DNA from 2 places in the Planococcus notacanthi genome. Region 2 is predicted to be linked to the other one. Evidence: riboswitches for the same ligand, from Rfam matches in the RefSeq annotation. Region 2 holds a riboswitch; the other holds the start of a gene.
The links. Region 2 has a riboswitch for cyclic di-GMP ahead of flgB (flagellar basal body rod protein FlgB). Riboswitches for the same ligand answer to the same signal wherever they lie in the genome.

Region 1 (8,423 bases), on a different contig from region 2:
CTATACTGAATTTGTTGATCACCGCGGCGAATTCAATAACTATGCCGGTTACTTGAAGGACTTGAATGATTCGCACGACATGCCGATCGTCATCGCCGAATTCGGGGTTCCGGCCTCCCGCGGCATGACTCACGAAAATCCATTCGGCTGGAATCAAGGATTCATTTCTGAACGGCAGCAAGGGGAAATCGTCACCCATATGTATGAAGACATTCTTGAAGAAGGCATGCTGGGCGGTATGGTCTTCACCTGGCAGGATGAGTGGTTTAAACGTACTTGGAATACGATGGATTATGACAATCCGGACGAGCGTCCATTTTGGTCCAACGCCCAAACCAACGAGCAGCAATTTGGCTTGCTGAGTTTTGATCGCCACAAAGTCAAAGTGGATGGTGAAGATGATTGGACAGAGGACGAAACCCTTTATGAAAAAGAGGATGGAGCACTCAGAACCTTAACCATGGATTCGGACGAACGTTATGTCTACATCAAAGCCCAATTCGACCCAGCCAATAAAAACTGGTGGGACAACCAGGATTTCAACCTTTACTTCAGCATCCGTGAAGGCCAAGGCATCGCGGTCGATGCCTTGGAGAAAACAGAGTTTCTGGCAGACTTCCACTTGAAGGTGGAAGGATTGGAGAAAGCACAGCTCCAGGTAGCGGGCGATTACGACAGCTTCTATTATGATTACCATGAACGCCTAGAGATGATTCCGGCAGAAGAGGATATCGAGTCGACATTCCACCCGATCCGCCTTGCGTTGAACAAAGAATTCGTACGCCCGGATACAGGCGAAACTTATCCGTTCGATGCCTATGAAACTGGCGTCTTCCGTTTTGGCATTGCCAATCCTGAGCACGAGGATTACGATTCCTTGAACGATTATTATTACGACAAGAAGACGGGAATCATGGAAATCCGTATTCCGTGGATGTTGTTGAACGCTAAAGATCCGGCTAAGCGCGAATTCATCGGTGATCTCTGGAAAGATGGCATCGAATCCTCCGAAACGATCAAAGGGCTGGACATCGCCGCCAGCCTGACCGATAGCGACGGAAAGGCTGTTGAAACTTTTGAAGCCTCTCAAGCGGCCCGGTACTCATGGGAAACTTGGGGGCTGCCGCAATCCGAAGAGCGGCTGAAGCAATCTTATTATATTCTTCAAAAGACCTTCGGCGAGAAAAATTAAATAGAAACCAAAAGAAGGAAGCCTTTTACAGGCTTCCTTCTTCTGCTTCTTCATCAGAGAACACACCTTTTCGCTCCATGTCTCCCCATACTGATTTTTTCTTGAAAGCGTAGAACAGACCCTGTACACGCCAAAAGTTCATTAGGATGCGGTACCAGAATGTCTCAGTCAATGCATAAATATAAAGCACAAGAATGCTTTTGACGGTCGGATACTTGTGATAGGTCCATTCCTCCAGCAGCACAGCAAGCGCGGACAGCAAGGAACCATACAGGACCATCACCAGCAGCATCACTACCGCAATGTCGGTTTCAATGAAGGAGAACGCAAAGCCGCCGATAATGATAAAATACCCCATCACTTCAAAAACTGCACTCAACAATTCAATAAACACATAATAAGGCATCGAAAACAAACCAATCCCTCTGTACTTCGGATTGAACATCATTCCCCGGTGAGTCCACAGCGTTTCCGCCAGACCTCGTTGCCAGCGGATCCGTTGCGCCCGCAGGGAAGCCACAGTACTGGGTGCTTCTGTCCAGCAAACAGGGTCCTGGATGTATTCGATCCGTTGTTTCGACTTTTCATCTTTGATGGAACGGTGCAATCGGACAATGAGTTCCATGTCTTCCCCGACCGTATCTGTTTTGTAGCCACCCACTTTGATGACACGGCTTTTTTCAAAGACGCCAAACGCGCCTGAAATGATCAGCAGGATATTGACCCGGCTAAAACCGAGGCGCCCAATAAGAAACGCGCGGAAGTATTCGATAATCTGCATGATTTCCAGCGGTTTTTTAGGCAACGCCACCTGTTCGATGACACCCCGGTTTATTTTGCAGCCATTGGCAATTCTCACAGTCCCGCCTGTAGCTGTGACCAGGCCACTCGAATCCACAATCGGTTTCATGGTTTTCAGCAAGGCGTCCTGTTCCAAAATGGAATCTCCGTCAATCGCCGCAAAGTACGGATATCTCGAGAAATTGACGCCTGCATTCAAAGCATCTGCCTTCCCGCCATTTTCTTTTTCGATTAGAAAAAGATTGGGGTGAAGTGTCGATCGATAAGCCCGCTTGATCTCCCCTGTTTTAAAATATGTCCGGATCGCCAGTTCAATCGGCTCCATTCCAAATTGGGCAAGCACTTTTTCACTGGTTCTGTCTGTGGAACCATCATTCACTACGATGATTTCATACTGAGGATAGTTCAGGTTCAATAATGATCGGACAGTGCTGACCACACCTGCTTCTTCATTGTAAGCAGGGACCAGAATAGAAATAGGGTACGTATCTTTATTGATCGACAGTTCTTCTATCTGCTCCTGGCGGTTCAATTTCTTCTCTTTGCTTATCTTTGGGCTAGCGACAAAGAAAAGAATCAAGTAAATCGCGCCGGCAGCCAACATATAAGCTATTATTGCCCAGGAAATGATTTCAATGACTACTGTAATTCCAGTTCCACTCATGCGAGCTCCCCGCCTTCTCTTGTCAGCATATGTTTGGCAATATCTCGTGCATAGGCATCCGTGTGTTCGATTGAGACCTGCTCAAGGATGGCATTGCCGCCTTGAAAGACTTTTATATTCTCAGCACCTGCAAAGCGGACCCACCAGACATTATCCGACAGCAGATCAACCAGGTTTTGTTTGTACTGCTCAAAACGGCAGGCACCCGTCAGTTTTGCCGCATACATCCGTTCCTGCCAATGCTCTGAATCATAAAATTCCAAAAGAATTGACGGATCCGCCATTTCTCCGTAATGGCATAGGCTGCTCATGGCTTTCAGACGCACTTCCTTTCGTTCATCGCGCAACTTCTGTTCGACAAAAGGAAATAACAGGGCCATCCGGCGTTCCCCACTGAATGTAATAAAGGCATTAAGCATGTTCTCGGAAATATCCTCTTTAGCCTGCATCCGTTCCGCTGTCACCTTCAATAAATCATCTTCCAGCCGGTGCAGCAATTCTTTGATCATTCCGAATGACAAGCTCTTGTTTTCAATAGCGACATCCATCAGCCGAGCTTCCTGCAGTGTAGCGCAGACGCGGATGCACTGGCGATACTCTTCGTCACGCTTATTGATTCTCAGGAAATGCTGATAGACATCTTCTTTCAACGAAAAAAGCCGGAAGTCTTCAATAAAATACAGCGCATTGACACGCTCTGCCCATTGGCCTTTTTTCAAAATAAGGCGGTAAGGCTCTGCCAAATACTTTTCCGCTAGCCTGTGAATTTTCAAAAACTGCATTTCCGAAAAATCTTCAGCTGAAAACTCATCCAGCATCGTTTCCATCAATTTAAAACGATGTTTTTTTCCGGGCGGCAACGCAGGTTCCATTTCCCTAGTGCCTTCTATATATTCTCGGAATTGTGGCCGTAACGTAGCTAATGTTTCTTCTATCACTCTTTCATCGGCTAAATTCCTTCTTTTCCAACCGATCAGCAAAGCTAGAATCAGCAATTGAATTCCCAATAAACCCAAAACCACCCACATAAATAGCTCAATCATTTACCAGTCTCCTTTTTCGAAGCCACCATTTCTAAGTAAAATATTTCTATTAAAAACCTTATTATTTCATAATTTATGGATAGTGTAACATATTTCACTTGATTTAACTCTACGAAAAAAACAGCAGATTCAGCTATTTAAACTGAGTCTGCTGTTTCCTTGTTAGAAGAATAAAGAAATCGTTGTGGACTAATTTTTACGGAGCCATCGTCTTCCAGCTGTCCACGTCATGAACTGCGATTCCTCCAAAGCCTTTGGAAAAGGCATAATGAGAAGAAACAGCAGCTAACTCATTGTTCATGAAAGCCTCGCCTTCTTCATAGAAGGAGATAGCTTCACCTTCATCGGTTTGGCCTGTTTCAACTCCCACCACAACCGTTTTTCCGTATTTCACTCCATAGGCCACTTCATTTCTTACCAGTTCTGTTATCATGGTTGCTGAGTCCCGGTAAGCCATAAGCGTGACACTGTGCGTATTGGCGATGACCCATTCGGCAAGTATGCCACTACCGTAAGTGTTTTTATATGGAATTTCGTCGAACCAGAAAGGAAGATCGGCTTCCAGAGGCAAGTTCAACGCGGTTGTGCTGGATACGGCTTTCATCAGCAAGGCTTGATAAGCTTTGACTGTTGCTGCACGATTGGTGTTCCAACCGCTGTATAAATAAGGTTCCACATCCAAATGGACACCGGCGAACTTCTGCGTCAAGGCAGCCTTTTGTTGATAGGCTGACAACCAAGACATCAACCGGTCCTGTTTAGTAAATCCTTTTGCTGCCACCCAGTCAGGCGCTCCATCCAACGCGTAAATGGCCATGCCCGCAGCTCCAGCTTTTTCGATGAAGCTCTGGTATACACCAGCCGGAATATCCGCATCAATCTGGACATATACTTTGTTTACATTTTTGCTTTCGAGAAAAGCGATCGTACCCGCTTCATCTTCGTAGATCATCCACGGATTCCACAACCAAGTGGCTTTGACATCCACTTCAGCCGCTTGAGCCTGAAAACCGGTTTGTGTCAGCATAAACAATAACCACACACCTGCCATCATTAATTTTTTCATATCTCTATTCCTCCCATTCTGCTGGCCGTGGCTCACAGAACGAGACCCAGGCAACCTGACAACCTTGCGTTTTTCAACGGTTAGGCTCATGGCTTTGCGTCCTTCCCTTTCGGTGAAGTTTGCCTTTTCAGATTTTCATTATTATATGTCAATTAATTCAATTCTGCTATCTTTTTTTCTCCCCTTTTCAAATCATGCATTTAAGGCAATAATCAACAATAGAGTTTCTGGATTTTCCGCATAGAAGGAGTGAGCCCCATGACTGTAGCATTGCTTGAAGACGAAATTACATTGGCGTTGATCAAGGCCATGAAAGAAGGAAAAATAATTGAATTCCAGGACATCCTGGATGAGCTCCAGCCGTATGATATGGCGATCCAGTACCGGCATCTGCCGGACAAACACCGCAATAAGTTTCTCCTCTATTTGACGATCCGCCAACTGACGGAACTGATGCAGGAACTTCCGAAAAATGAACAAATTGATATTCTTCATAAGTTGGGTATAGAAAAATCGGCAAAGGTCCTCGATCGTATGGACAACGACGACTTGGCTTTGTTGCTGGCCGACTTGGAACCGGAACGCATTGAAGAGCTGTTGTCGCAGATCAATCAGGACGACTCCCGGTTTGTCCACAATACGATGACGTATCCACCTGAAACAGCGGGACGCTTAATGAATAACCGCTATGTATGGATTCCACGGCATTACACGATTCGGCAAGCTATCGATAAGATCAAGCAATTTGCCGAATTAGCGGAATACCTCAACTACCTTTATGTAGTGGACGAAGACAAAAAGCTGCTTGGCGTTCTTTCTTATAAGGATTTGATTCTTGGAAACCTTGAGGACAAAATCGAAGAAGTCATGTACAACCGCGTCATCAAAGCCGACGTCCTGACCGACCAGGAAGAGGCCGCCCAATTGATCAGCCGCTATGATTTCGTCACGTTGCCGATTGTTGAAAAAGACAATACGCTTGCCGGGGTCATCACGGTGGACGATGTCATCGATGTCGTCATGCAGGAAGCGAATGAAGACATTGAAAAATTGTCGGCTTCCGGTAAGTCAATCGACTTTAATACGCCTGCTTTGATTGCGGCTTATCGCCGTCTGCCTTGGCTGATTCTCCTGTTGTTTATCGGCTTGTTTTCCGGCGGCATCATCAGCCGATTCGAAGAAACGCTTCAGACTGTTGTAGCGCTGACGTTCTTTATGCCGATGATTGCCGGCATGACCGGAAATACGGGTACGCAGTCGCTGTCCGTTGTGGTCCGTGGATTGGCTTCCCAGAAGCTGAATTTTAAACAGACCGTCCAGCTGGTCATCAGGGAATTATGGGTCGGCATCATCATCGGAGCCATCTGCTCTGTTCTCATTTTATTGATTGCTTATGTATGGCAAGGCAATTTTGTGCTGGGCATTGTGGTCGGCGGTTCGCTACTGATGACTTTGATTATCGGGACCTTAGCCGGAACAATCATTCCCTTGATTCTTTATCGATTCAATATTGACCCGGCTGTGGCTTCCGGTCCGCTAATTACGACAATCAATGACATCTTGTCCTTATTGATCTATTTTGGCATGGCTACATTGTTCATTACCCAGCTGATGTAGAAAACGAATCGAATGACTCTCTTTCTGAGCAATTAGGTTTGTTCCTAGTAATTTACTAGGTATAATAAGTTTTAATTGAAGGAGGAGAGTTCATGACCATTCCCAAACCCCTTGTCCAAATAAACCAAGCTTTCATCGTCGTCACCGTATTGGCAGCATTGTTGTTCCATCCAGCCATTTTGCTGTTGCCGTTTGCGGTTGGAGCCTATACATTGATCACCAAGAAAAATCCTGTCATCCACTTTAGCCGCCGCTTTCTGAAAAAGCCGTCAGCGAGCTACCAGCAGGAAGACAAAGACCAGCAATTGTTCAATCAATGGATTGCAACGATTTGCCTGGGGCTGTCACTCCTTTTCTTCTCTTTAGGCATCCAACTGGTTGCTTATGCCTTCAGCATTATGGTCATACTTGCAGCAGGAGTTGCATTGATGGGCTATTGCATCGGCTGCACTGTCCGCTACCGTTACCTGATGTGGAAGCATAACCGAACAAAAGCACAGGCCTGACACAAAAAAGACCGGAAGCAAATGCCTCCGGTCTTTTTTCTATGGTTTACTTTATCTGGCCGCTGCCGCGGATGATGTATTTTGTCGAAGTTAATGCAGGCAAGCCCATAGGTCCCCGCGCATGAAGCTTTTGTGTACTGATGCCAATCTCGGCACCAAACCCAAATTCGAAGCCGTCTGTGAAGCGCGTAGAAGCATTATGGTAGACTGCTGCTGCATCAATTTCCATGAAGAATTGATCGACGTTCGCAGAATTGGAAGAAATGATCGCTTCAGAATGCTTGGTTCCGTAAGTATTGATGTGCTGAATCGCTTCTTCCACACCAGTGACCGTTTTCATTGCCACTTCCAGTCCCAAGTATTCCGTTCCCCAATCTGCATTTTCTGCAGGTATGACCGTAGGAGAGAGTTGTTGGATAGACTCATCCCCATGGATTTCAACCTGCTTGTCCTGCAAAGCGGACAACAACTCCGCTAAATGCTTGTCTGCCCAAGTTTTGTGGACCAAAATGCTTTCGCAGGAGTTGCACACTGAAGGGCGCTGCGTTTTGGCGTTCAACGCAATCTCAATCGCCATTTTTACATCCGCTGTCTCATCAATATATATATGGCAGTTTCCTGCACCTGTTTCCAAGACGGGAACCGTGGAGTTTTGGACGACCGTCTGAATGAGTTTTGCACCGCCTCGCGGGATGAGGACATCCAGATATTGATTCAATTTAAACATATGGGAAGCTGCTTCTCTGCTCGTATCTTCCAATAATTGCACGGATTCGACTGGAACTTCACTTTTCTGGAGTGCCCGATGAATAACGGCAACAATGGCTTTATTGGAGTGGATTGCTGTGGAGCTGCCGCGCAGCACGACGGAATTCCCGGTTTTCAGGCATAAGCTGGACGCATCGACTGTGACATTCGGACGCGCTTCATAAATCATTCCGACAACGCCTAAAGGCACACGGATTTTAGACATCGTCAAACCGTTTGGCCGTTCCCATTTTTCCAGCACTTCTCCTACGGGATCTGCCAGCTTTGTCAATTGAACCAGCGCATCCGCCATGTCTTTCAAGCGGGATTGATCCAGTTGAAGACGGTCGACCAAGGAATCACTCATTCCGTTTTGGCGTCCTTGTTCAACATCCTTGCTGTTTTCTTCCAAGATATAGGCCTGTTCTTCCAGCAATTGAGCTGAAATCAAACGCAAGGCGTTATTTTTTTGCTTGGTCGTCAATTTCGCCAATGTGGCTGCAGCTTGTTTCGCTTGCTTAGCCTTTTGGAGAAGTTCGCTTTCAGTTTGCTGTTCCTGTAGAAGTTCGGTCATTCCTGATGCCCCTTTCGATTTCCCCTTGCTTAAACACTCAGTTCTGTTTTCACACCGATATAGGTTCCGTCGCCTCTGCCCTGGAAAATATCGACTAATTTTTCGCTGCCTGTCCCGGAACCGATGAACACTTGGACACCTAAAGCCAAAGCCGTTCTTGCGGCTTCAACTTTTGACTTCATGCCCCCTGTTCCGACTTCAGAGCCTTCCGAG
Region 2 (8,423 bases):
AACATCCGAAGCGGCGCAAAGCGATTTCCGCAAACTGGTCAGCCAGCTTGGTGCGCAAAGCCAGGCGGCGGTCAATTCCGTAAGCAATCACGGTGCAGCCCTTCAAGCGACAGAAAACCGCAGGCAGTCCGTGACCGGCGTTTCCCTTGATGAGGAAATGGCCAATTTGATCAAATATCAGCATTCGTACAATGCGGCAGCACGGTTAGTATCAATGACAGATCAGATGCTGGATACCATCATCAACCGTATGGCCGCCCGTTAAGCAGAGGGGGAAGCAAAATGAGAGTGACACAGCAGATGCTCAACCAAAATTCAATTCGCAACATGAATCAGAACTTGAGCCGCTTTGAAAAAATCAATAATCAGGTGTCGACAGGAAAATTGCTTCACCGGCCATCGGATGATCCAAATGGAGTCAGCCAGGCAATGAACTTGAAAAGTTCACTTGCTGCCAATGCACAATTTGAACGCAATAGCAGCGAAGCGAATTTGTGGATGGATGAAACCGACCAGAATATCGGTTCCATGGTGGATATTGTGCAACGGGTTCGCGAGCTCGCTGTACAAGGTAATAACGGCACTTTATCCGAACATGACCGTACAGTGATTTCTAAAGAAGTGGAAGAATTGACCGAGCAGATGCGCCATTTGGCGAATGCCAAAGTCAACGGAAAGTCGTTGTTCAACGGACAGAAAACAAGTGAAATTCCTTTCCCTGAAAAAGGAAACTTTACTTTCGACAGTGACGGACTGGCCGCAAAAATGGTTAACATTGGAGAAGGCATCAGCATCCAATCAAGTTTCTTGCCAGATGATTTGTTTGGAACAGCAACAGACGGCAATAATCTCTTTAAAACATTGGAAAGCATGAAGGCTTCTTTAGAGGCTGGAACTTCCATTGATTTGGAGAAGATCGATAAAGGAATGGAGCGGCTGTTGACAGCGGCTGCTGAAAACGGCGCCCGCCAAAATCGTCTGGAAGCCGTAGAAAATCGGATGCTCGACAGCAACCTGCAATTGAAAACGATGCTGTCAAATGTTGAAGATATCGACTATGCTGAAGCCATCATTAAGTTGACCAGCGAAGAAAGTGTCTATCAGGCGAGCCTTGCTGCTTCTTCAAAAATAATTCAACCGAGCTTGATGGACTTTCTAAGATAACTTAAAAACGATAAAAAGAGCAGGCACCCCGCGGGGTGCCTGCTCTTTTTGCCTTATCCTTTAATCGAATTGACCAAGCCCATCATATCATCCGCGTAGGAAATGGCTCTTCCTTGTGATTGGAACAATCGCTGCGTTGCAATCAATTCTGTCATTTCATCGCTGAGTTCCACATTGGATGCTTCAAGCGATCCTTGCTTAATACGGATGGAACCGTCATTTTGTTGGGCCAAGTTGATCAGCTGCAAATTGCCGTTGGCGATTTGCTCAGCTTCGGTGCCCGGCAAGCGGTAAAGATTGCCGCCTATTTTTTCAAGTGAATTCGTCCGGTTTACTTGGGCGATGCCCATTTGGATTTCTACCGGTTGTTTGGGATCGTTATAGGAAATTTCCAAAGCACCATTTCCATTCAACTGAAGGGTTTTGTAATCGGCATCAAAAACAATTGGCTGGTTGTTGGCCCCAAGAACAGCTTCTCCGTTGGCAGTGACCAAACTTACTTGATTTGAATTTAACACCGGTTGGACTTGGAAAGAGCCATCTTTTGTATAAGCTACTCCGTCTTCAGAAGAAACCCGGAAATAAGCGTTTTCTCCTTGGATCATGAAATCAAGCGGCCGATCAGTTTGCCGGACAGAACCTTGTTCGTTGCGCACAGCTGTTTGTGAAAGAATCGCACCTGCACCGATACGCAACCCATAAGGTGTATTTCGTCCGACTTCATTTTGCTGGCCGACTTGTTTTTCAATGGATTGCACGAGGGCATCTGAAAAACTGGCTTCCTGGCGCTTATAGCCATTGGTGTTGACGTTGGCAATGTTGTTGCCGATCAAATCGATTTTCTTTTGCAGCTCACTCATTGTATTGCTGGCTGTGTTCATTTGGATATTCAACTTGATAATTTCCTCCTTACACGCGTCCTATTTCATTGACGGCTTTTTCCATGCTTCGGTCATATGCCTGAATCACTTTCTGATTGGATTCGAATCCTCGGTAAGTCGTCATCATATCTGTCATCGTTCGAGTCAGATCGACATTCGACTGTTCAATAAATCCTTGTTTGACGAAGGACTCTGTATTGTTAAGAAGAGCAACATCCTCAACATTTTGAGGAGCTTGATCTGCATCTCCTTGCCAGCGCAATAAATTCTGGCCTTCTTTTACAAGTTGATCGGGATTTTCAGTATGGCCAATCCATAGACGCCCCACTTGTGTACCGTCAGCCAAAACGACTTGGCCGTTATCGGCTACAGTAAAGTCAGTGGACCCGACTTGAATCGGCTGCAGGTTTTCGCCTAATACCGGGAATCCTTCGCTAGTCGTTAATGTGCCTTCAGGATTTACAGCAAAGGTTCCATTTTTTGTGTAACGTACTTCACCGTTCTCAGATGTTGCTGCAAAAACCAGCGCACCTTTTTGTTGAGTTTCTGGATTTGCAGGAAGAAGTTCATCCAAAAGCGCAAAATCTGTCGAATTTCCGGTTTCTTTTAACGGACCTTGCAAAAAAGAAGGAATTCCTTCTTGAGCATATACTCCTGTAGTTAAAGTCCCGATATTTTGTGAGTCTATTGTACCTTTTTTACCGGATTCCATCGCTTTAATCAATTGATCAGGAAAAGCGCGGAGAACCGTTTGGTCTTCTTTAAATCCAGGAGTATTGGCATTGGATAGGTTATTTGTCAATATTTGTTGTTGCCTATTATTCGCCATCATCCCTGATGTAGCAGTATATAATCCACGAAACATGGTCTTTTCTCCTTTTTGAACAACAGTTAGTATTTCTCGCGTAGCATACCATTAAAAAGTCGATAAAAATAGAGACTTTTCTATTAAAATGGAAAAAATATGATAATTTTTTTTATTAAATAAAAATATACAAAAATGTTGAAACATGATACTATCACTTTGCTATTATTTTTTGAAAATAGTACGAAATAACGAGTTTGAAAATCAAATACTTGAAATCATTGTGACAATGGCAAACTTATTCGAAAGATAAAGACGCAAAGCCACGGGCCTAAATACACAATGTACAGGGCAGCCGGGTTATCAAAATGGTAGATTTGAAAGAAATCCACCTTTTTTAAAGGTGGATTTTTATATACTAAATAAATGTTAAAAAAAGGAGTTTATTGATGAATATATTCCCTAAATCACTGGAAGCAATGGAACAAGCTTTATCGGCTTCAACTTTACGGCAGCGGGTTCACTCGGCAAACATCGCCAATGTGGATACAGCCAACTACAAAAGCAAAAAAGTCGATTTTCAAGCGGCCTTGGATACTGCAATGAATAAGCAAAGTTTAACAAGTTATAAAACAAATGATCGACATCTTTCATTCAGTAATGAAGTTTCCAAAACCAAGACAGAAATTACTGCAAATAATTCCACTCAATACAACAATAATGGCAATAATGTCGACATGGATGTCGAAATGGCCGAGCTGGCAAAAAACCAGTTATGGTACAACGCGGTAACCGAGCGGGTCAACGGCAAGCTTAACAGTCTCAGCTCCGTCATTAATGGAGGGAGATAAAAAAGATGAGTTTATTTAATGGATTTAACATCAGTGCTTCAGGGCTGACGGCGAACCGGTTGCGCATGGACGTTGTCTCTGCCAATATCGCAAACGCGAACACCAATCGCGCTGAGCTGGTCGATGGGGAATGGATGCCTTACCGCCGGAAAACGGTCGAGTTGTCGCAAAGTGGAACATCGCCTTTTGCCAACCAACTCCAGTCAGTGATCAATAGAGGGAATACCGCGGTATCAGGTGTGAAAGCATCGGAAATCAGAGAAGACCAGACACCTTTCACCATGAACTATGATCCGGAACATCCGGATGCGGGAGAAGATGGTTATGTGCGGTCATCCAATGTCGATCCACTGAAAGAAATGGTCGACCTGATGTCTGCAACCCGTTCATATGAAGCAAACGTCACCGCCATGAACGCTTCCAAAAGCATGTTCATGAAAGCATTGGAGATTGGTAAGTAAATCAGTTACTTTCACTTTTGATATTCTGCAAAACAACTCCGCTTTCCTGCGGGCGAGCGCCAAGCCGCTTCGTCGCTGCGCTCCTGCAGGGTCTCGGCTGTCTCGCTATCCCGCGGGAGTCTCCGCTGTTTTGCTCCAGATCTTATATAGAAACAGTGAAAAATTTAATGTGGCTTCTAAGTTAATAAGTTTCTTAGCGCCGACGCGTCCAGGGGCTAAGCGAAGCGAGAAGACAGGCGTTCTTTGCCTGGCTTCTTGCGGGAGCTATGCCCAAAGCGGCCGAAGCGGTGTAAAAAAGATAAATTCTTCATCTTAAAATATAGAGAACATTAAGGAGGCACCATGGAAAAAATTAGCCAAGTTCAGACGCCTTTCATTCAAAATCAATTGCTGGATAAAGTAAAACCTGAAAACAAAGTTGAAGGGTTTGGAGAAATATTCAAAGATGCGTTAAAAGAGGTAAGCAAAGCACAAAATGAATCAGATAAATTGACCAATCAATTGGTGACAGGAGAAGTACAGGATATACACGAAGTCATGATCGCTTCGCAAAAAGCCAGCTTATCGCTGCAGATGACCATGCAAGTGAGAAACAAGGTTGTCGAAGCTTACCAAGAAGTTATGAGAATGCAAGTATGATACGAACTGGCGGGATGATGACTAGATGAAAGAAAAGTTTTCGGCATATAAATCGAAGTTGAGTGAATCATGGGCCAGTTTTTCTCCTGTAACAAAATGGTCTGTCATTGGCTCATTTTTAATCACTTTGTTAATTTTGATTGTCTTCGTTTTTCTCAGCAACCGCTCCGATTTTTCGGTATTGTACTCGAATTTAACAGCGGCAGAAGCAGGAGAAATCAAAGCAGCAATTGAGGCACAGACCATTCCGGTGGAAGTATCAGCCGATGGCACGACCATCAGTGTGCCTAAAGAACATTTAGCGAACTTGAAAGTCAGTTTGGCTGCAGAGGGCATTCCGAAAAACGGCAATGTCAATTACGGCATATTCAGCGAAAACATGGGCCTCGGCATGACCGACCGCCATTTTGATGTGGTCGAGCGTGACGCGATGCAGAACGAGTTGGCGTATTTGATCCAACAGATTGATGGTGTGACGGAAGCGAATGTCATGATCACGCTGCCGAAAGAAAACGTCTGGATTACCGATGAAGAACAGACATCTACAGCGTCCATCGTCGTCAAAGGCGATCCGACATTCCAATTGGACCAAAAACAGGTGAATGGCCTGTATCATTTGATTAGCAAATCGGTGCCAAGTTTGCCGCCTGAGCAGATTGTCATCATGGATCAGAATGGGCAAGTGTTTGAAGTGAAGGATGCGAGCCAAGCGGATACAAATTTGACAGCTTATCAGCAGCACCGCGAAATCCAAAAAGGGATCGAGCAGGACATTCAGCGTGAGCTGCAGCAAATGCTCGGCTTGCTTTTGGGGCAGGATAAAGTCGTCGTTTCCGTGATGACGAACATTGATTTCACCAAAGAAAAACGGGAAGAACAATTGGTTGAACCCGTCGATATTGAAAACAACGAAGGCCTTGATATCAGTGTGGAACGGATTGTGGAAACTTTTTCGAGTGAAGGTACTGTGGCAGAAGATGCAGCGGGAACCGGAGACACCGAAGTCGCGAATTATCCGGCTGGAGATGCAGCTGGAAACAGCGAATCCGAACGGACAGAAGAACGCATCAACAGTGAAGTCAACCGCATCAATCGCCAAATTGAAATGAGCCCGTACGTCATCGATGACATTACAATCAACGTCGGTGTGGAACCGCCAGTGCCAGAAAATCCAGCGAGTTTATCGCAGGAAAACATCACCGACATCAGCAACTTGCTGAAAAATGCAGTGAGTACTTCATTGAGCATGAATGAATTCCCAGTAACGGAAGCGGAACTGGAAGACAAGATTTCGGTGTTTGCAACAGAATTCCAGGGCCGTCCGGCAGTTGAAGAAGAAGAACCGGAAACCACGTTCCTGTCAGGCATACCGAATAATCTGCTGCTCGTTATTGGTGCAGCCGTGGTGTTGCTGATCATCATCATTATTGCGGTCATCTTGCTTCGCAGAAAGAAAAAAGAAGAACTATTTGAAGAAGACTATGATTTTGGAGGATTTGAACAGGCATTAGCCAAGTCCAATCAAGTAAATCTGGAAGCAGAAGAAGAAGAAATGGACTTGTCCGAGTTCAGTGCCAAAGCAAATCCAAAACGAAAAACTATTGAAAAGCTTGCCAAAGGACGACCTGAAGACTTTGCTAAATTGTTGCGGTCATGGATGGCAGATGACTAGGAGAGTGGCAAATGGTTAGACGCATGAGAGAGTTCACAGGGGTACAAAAAGTAGCCATTTTGTTGGTCGGCTTAGGGCCGGATGTCTCCATTGAAATATTCAAGCAGTTGACAGAACCGGAAATCGATCAATTGACTATGGAGATTTCCAACGTTCGCCAATTGAAAAAAAGCCAGACGGAAGACGTCATCAATGAATTCTATGAAATGATTTTAGCTCAGGACTATATGAATGAAGGCGGATTAAGCTATGCCCGCAACATTTTGGAACAGGCATTGGGGAAAGAAAAAGCGATAGATACCATCAACCGCCTCTCGAACAGGCTGCAAGTAAAGCCATTCAGTTTCGCTCGAAAAGCCGATCCCAACCAGATTTTAAATGTTTTGCAGCACGAGCAGGCTCAAACGATTGCGTTGGTGCTGTCGTATTTGGATCCCAAGCAATCTTCACAGATTTTGTCTCAGCTTCCTGCTGAAAAACAAGCGGAAGTGGCAAGAAGAGTTGCGTTGATGGAAAGCACATCACCTGATGTCATCCATCAAGTGGAACAGATTTTGGAACGTAAGCTGACTGCCACAGGAACACATGATTATACTGCTACCGGCGGAGTCGAAACCATTGTCCGTGTATTGAGCAATGTTGACCGAGGAACAGAAAAATCCATTTTGACGAACCTTGAAAACGGCAGTCCAGAATTAGTAGCCGAAATTAAGAAGCGGATGTTTGTCTTTGAAGATATTGTCAATCTTGAAATTCGTTCGGTACAACGGATTGTCCGTGAAGTGAGCGATGCTGATTTGATGTTCGCTCTGAAAGTAGCGAGTGAAGAAGTCAAAGACAGCATTTACAGCAATATGTCGACTCGCAGAGCGGAAGCCATCCGTGAGGAAATTGACGTGATGGGCCCTGTGAAACTGAAAGATGTAGAAAACGCACAAACAAATATTGTCGGGTTGATTCGAAACCTTGAAGAAAAAGGAGAAATTAGCGTTTCCCGTGGAGAAGGGGATGAAATGATTGTCTAATATCATTCGCCTTTCTCAGACATCATCAAGTGAAAAGAAAATCATCCATACCCGAAAGATTGAAATGAAAAAAACTGTGTTCAATGATTCCGAAACGGATCCGAGGGAACAGCGGCAACAATTATTGCAGGAAATCATGGATTTGGAAACACGCCGTGAGCAATTGCGGATCCAGATTTCAGAAGAGCAGCAAAATGCTCAACAGGAAATCAGTGAATGGTGGCAAGTCAAACAGCTGGAAGCCCGACAACAAGCTGAAAAGCTGGAGCAGGAAGCTGAACAACAAGGGTTTCAAGCTGGATTTACGCAAGGTCTCCAACAAGCAGAACAGGACAGTGTTGAAAAGCGCTCGGAGATGAACCGTTTATTGGAAATTGCTTATGAAGAAAAAGTGAACATCATTCAACAGGCAGAACCGTTTTTATTGTCGTTAAGTGTCAAGATTGCAGAAAAAGTGATTCACAACGAATTACACCAAGATGAACAACAAGTGCTGCACATTATTCAACAGGCATTAAAGCAGGTGGAAGAATCGGAAGACGTGACAATGCAGGTTTCTCCTGAAGATTACCCGTTGATTATTCCCTTTTTGGAAGAGCTCAAGACCTATGTTAAAGCGGATTCGGAATTGAAGCTGATTCCGGTTGCCAGCCTGACGTCAGGGGGCTGCAGAATTCATACAGCAAGCGGTTCTTATGACGCGATGGTCGATAATCAGCTGGAAGAAATCAAGAACCAATTGCTTTCTTACTGTGAGGAGAAAACAAACGATGAATCTGTGGGCAGATGAATATTTAGAATTGATGAATGACATTGAACCGATCAAAAAGCATGGGAAAGTGATCCAGGTCATTGGTTTGACGATTGAATCAAGAGGGCCGAATGCAAAAATCGGTGAGCTTTGTCTCCTATACCCGAATCGCAA

Region 1: another riboswitch for cyclic di-GMP. It lies ahead of QMA01_RS07945 (amidase); the one in region 2 lies ahead of flgB (flagellar basal body rod protein FlgB).

What each region holds. Positions count from the first base shown of each region.
Region 1 covers NZ_JASDCQ010000002.1:105,799-114,221, reverse strand. Annotated here, with positions in the region: gene QMA01_RS07960 (hypothetical protein) at 1-1,192, shown strand, start outside; gene QMA01_RS07955 (glycosyltransferase family 2 protein) at 1,218-2,657, opposite strand; gene QMA01_RS07950 (HEAT repeat domain-containing protein) at 2,654-3,700, opposite strand; gene QMA01_RS07945 (amidase) at 3,897-4,766, opposite strand; cyclic di-GMP riboswitch class I at 4,813-4,900, opposite strand; gene mgtE (magnesium transporter) at 5,025-6,383, shown strand; gene QMA01_RS07935 (DUF4395 domain-containing protein) at 6,476-6,889, shown strand; gene QMA01_RS07930 (glutamate-5-semialdehyde dehydrogenase) at 6,936-8,210, opposite strand; gene proB (glutamate 5-kinase) at 8,240-8,423, opposite strand, start outside.
Region 2 covers NZ_JASDCQ010000003.1:32,131-40,553, forward strand. Annotated here, with positions in the region: gene flgK (flagellar hook-associated protein FlgK) at 1-265, shown strand, start outside; gene flgL (flagellar hook-associated protein FlgL) at 283-1,164, shown strand; gene QMA01_RS11350 (flagellar hook-basal body protein) at 1,218-2,057, opposite strand; gene QMA01_RS11355 (flagellar hook-basal body protein) at 2,074-2,910, opposite strand; cyclic di-GMP riboswitch class I at 3,132-3,218, shown strand; gene flgB (flagellar basal body rod protein FlgB) at 3,300-3,701, shown strand; gene flgC (flagellar basal body rod protein FlgC) at 3,707-4,162, shown strand; gene fliE (flagellar hook-basal body complex protein FliE) at 4,505-4,801, shown strand; gene fliF (flagellar basal-body MS-ring/collar protein FliF) at 4,827-6,473, shown strand; gene fliG (flagellar motor switch protein FliG) at 6,485-7,498, shown strand; gene QMA01_RS11385 (FliH/SctL family protein) at 7,491-8,288, shown strand; gene fliI (flagellar protein export ATPase FliI) at 8,269-8,423, shown strand, end outside.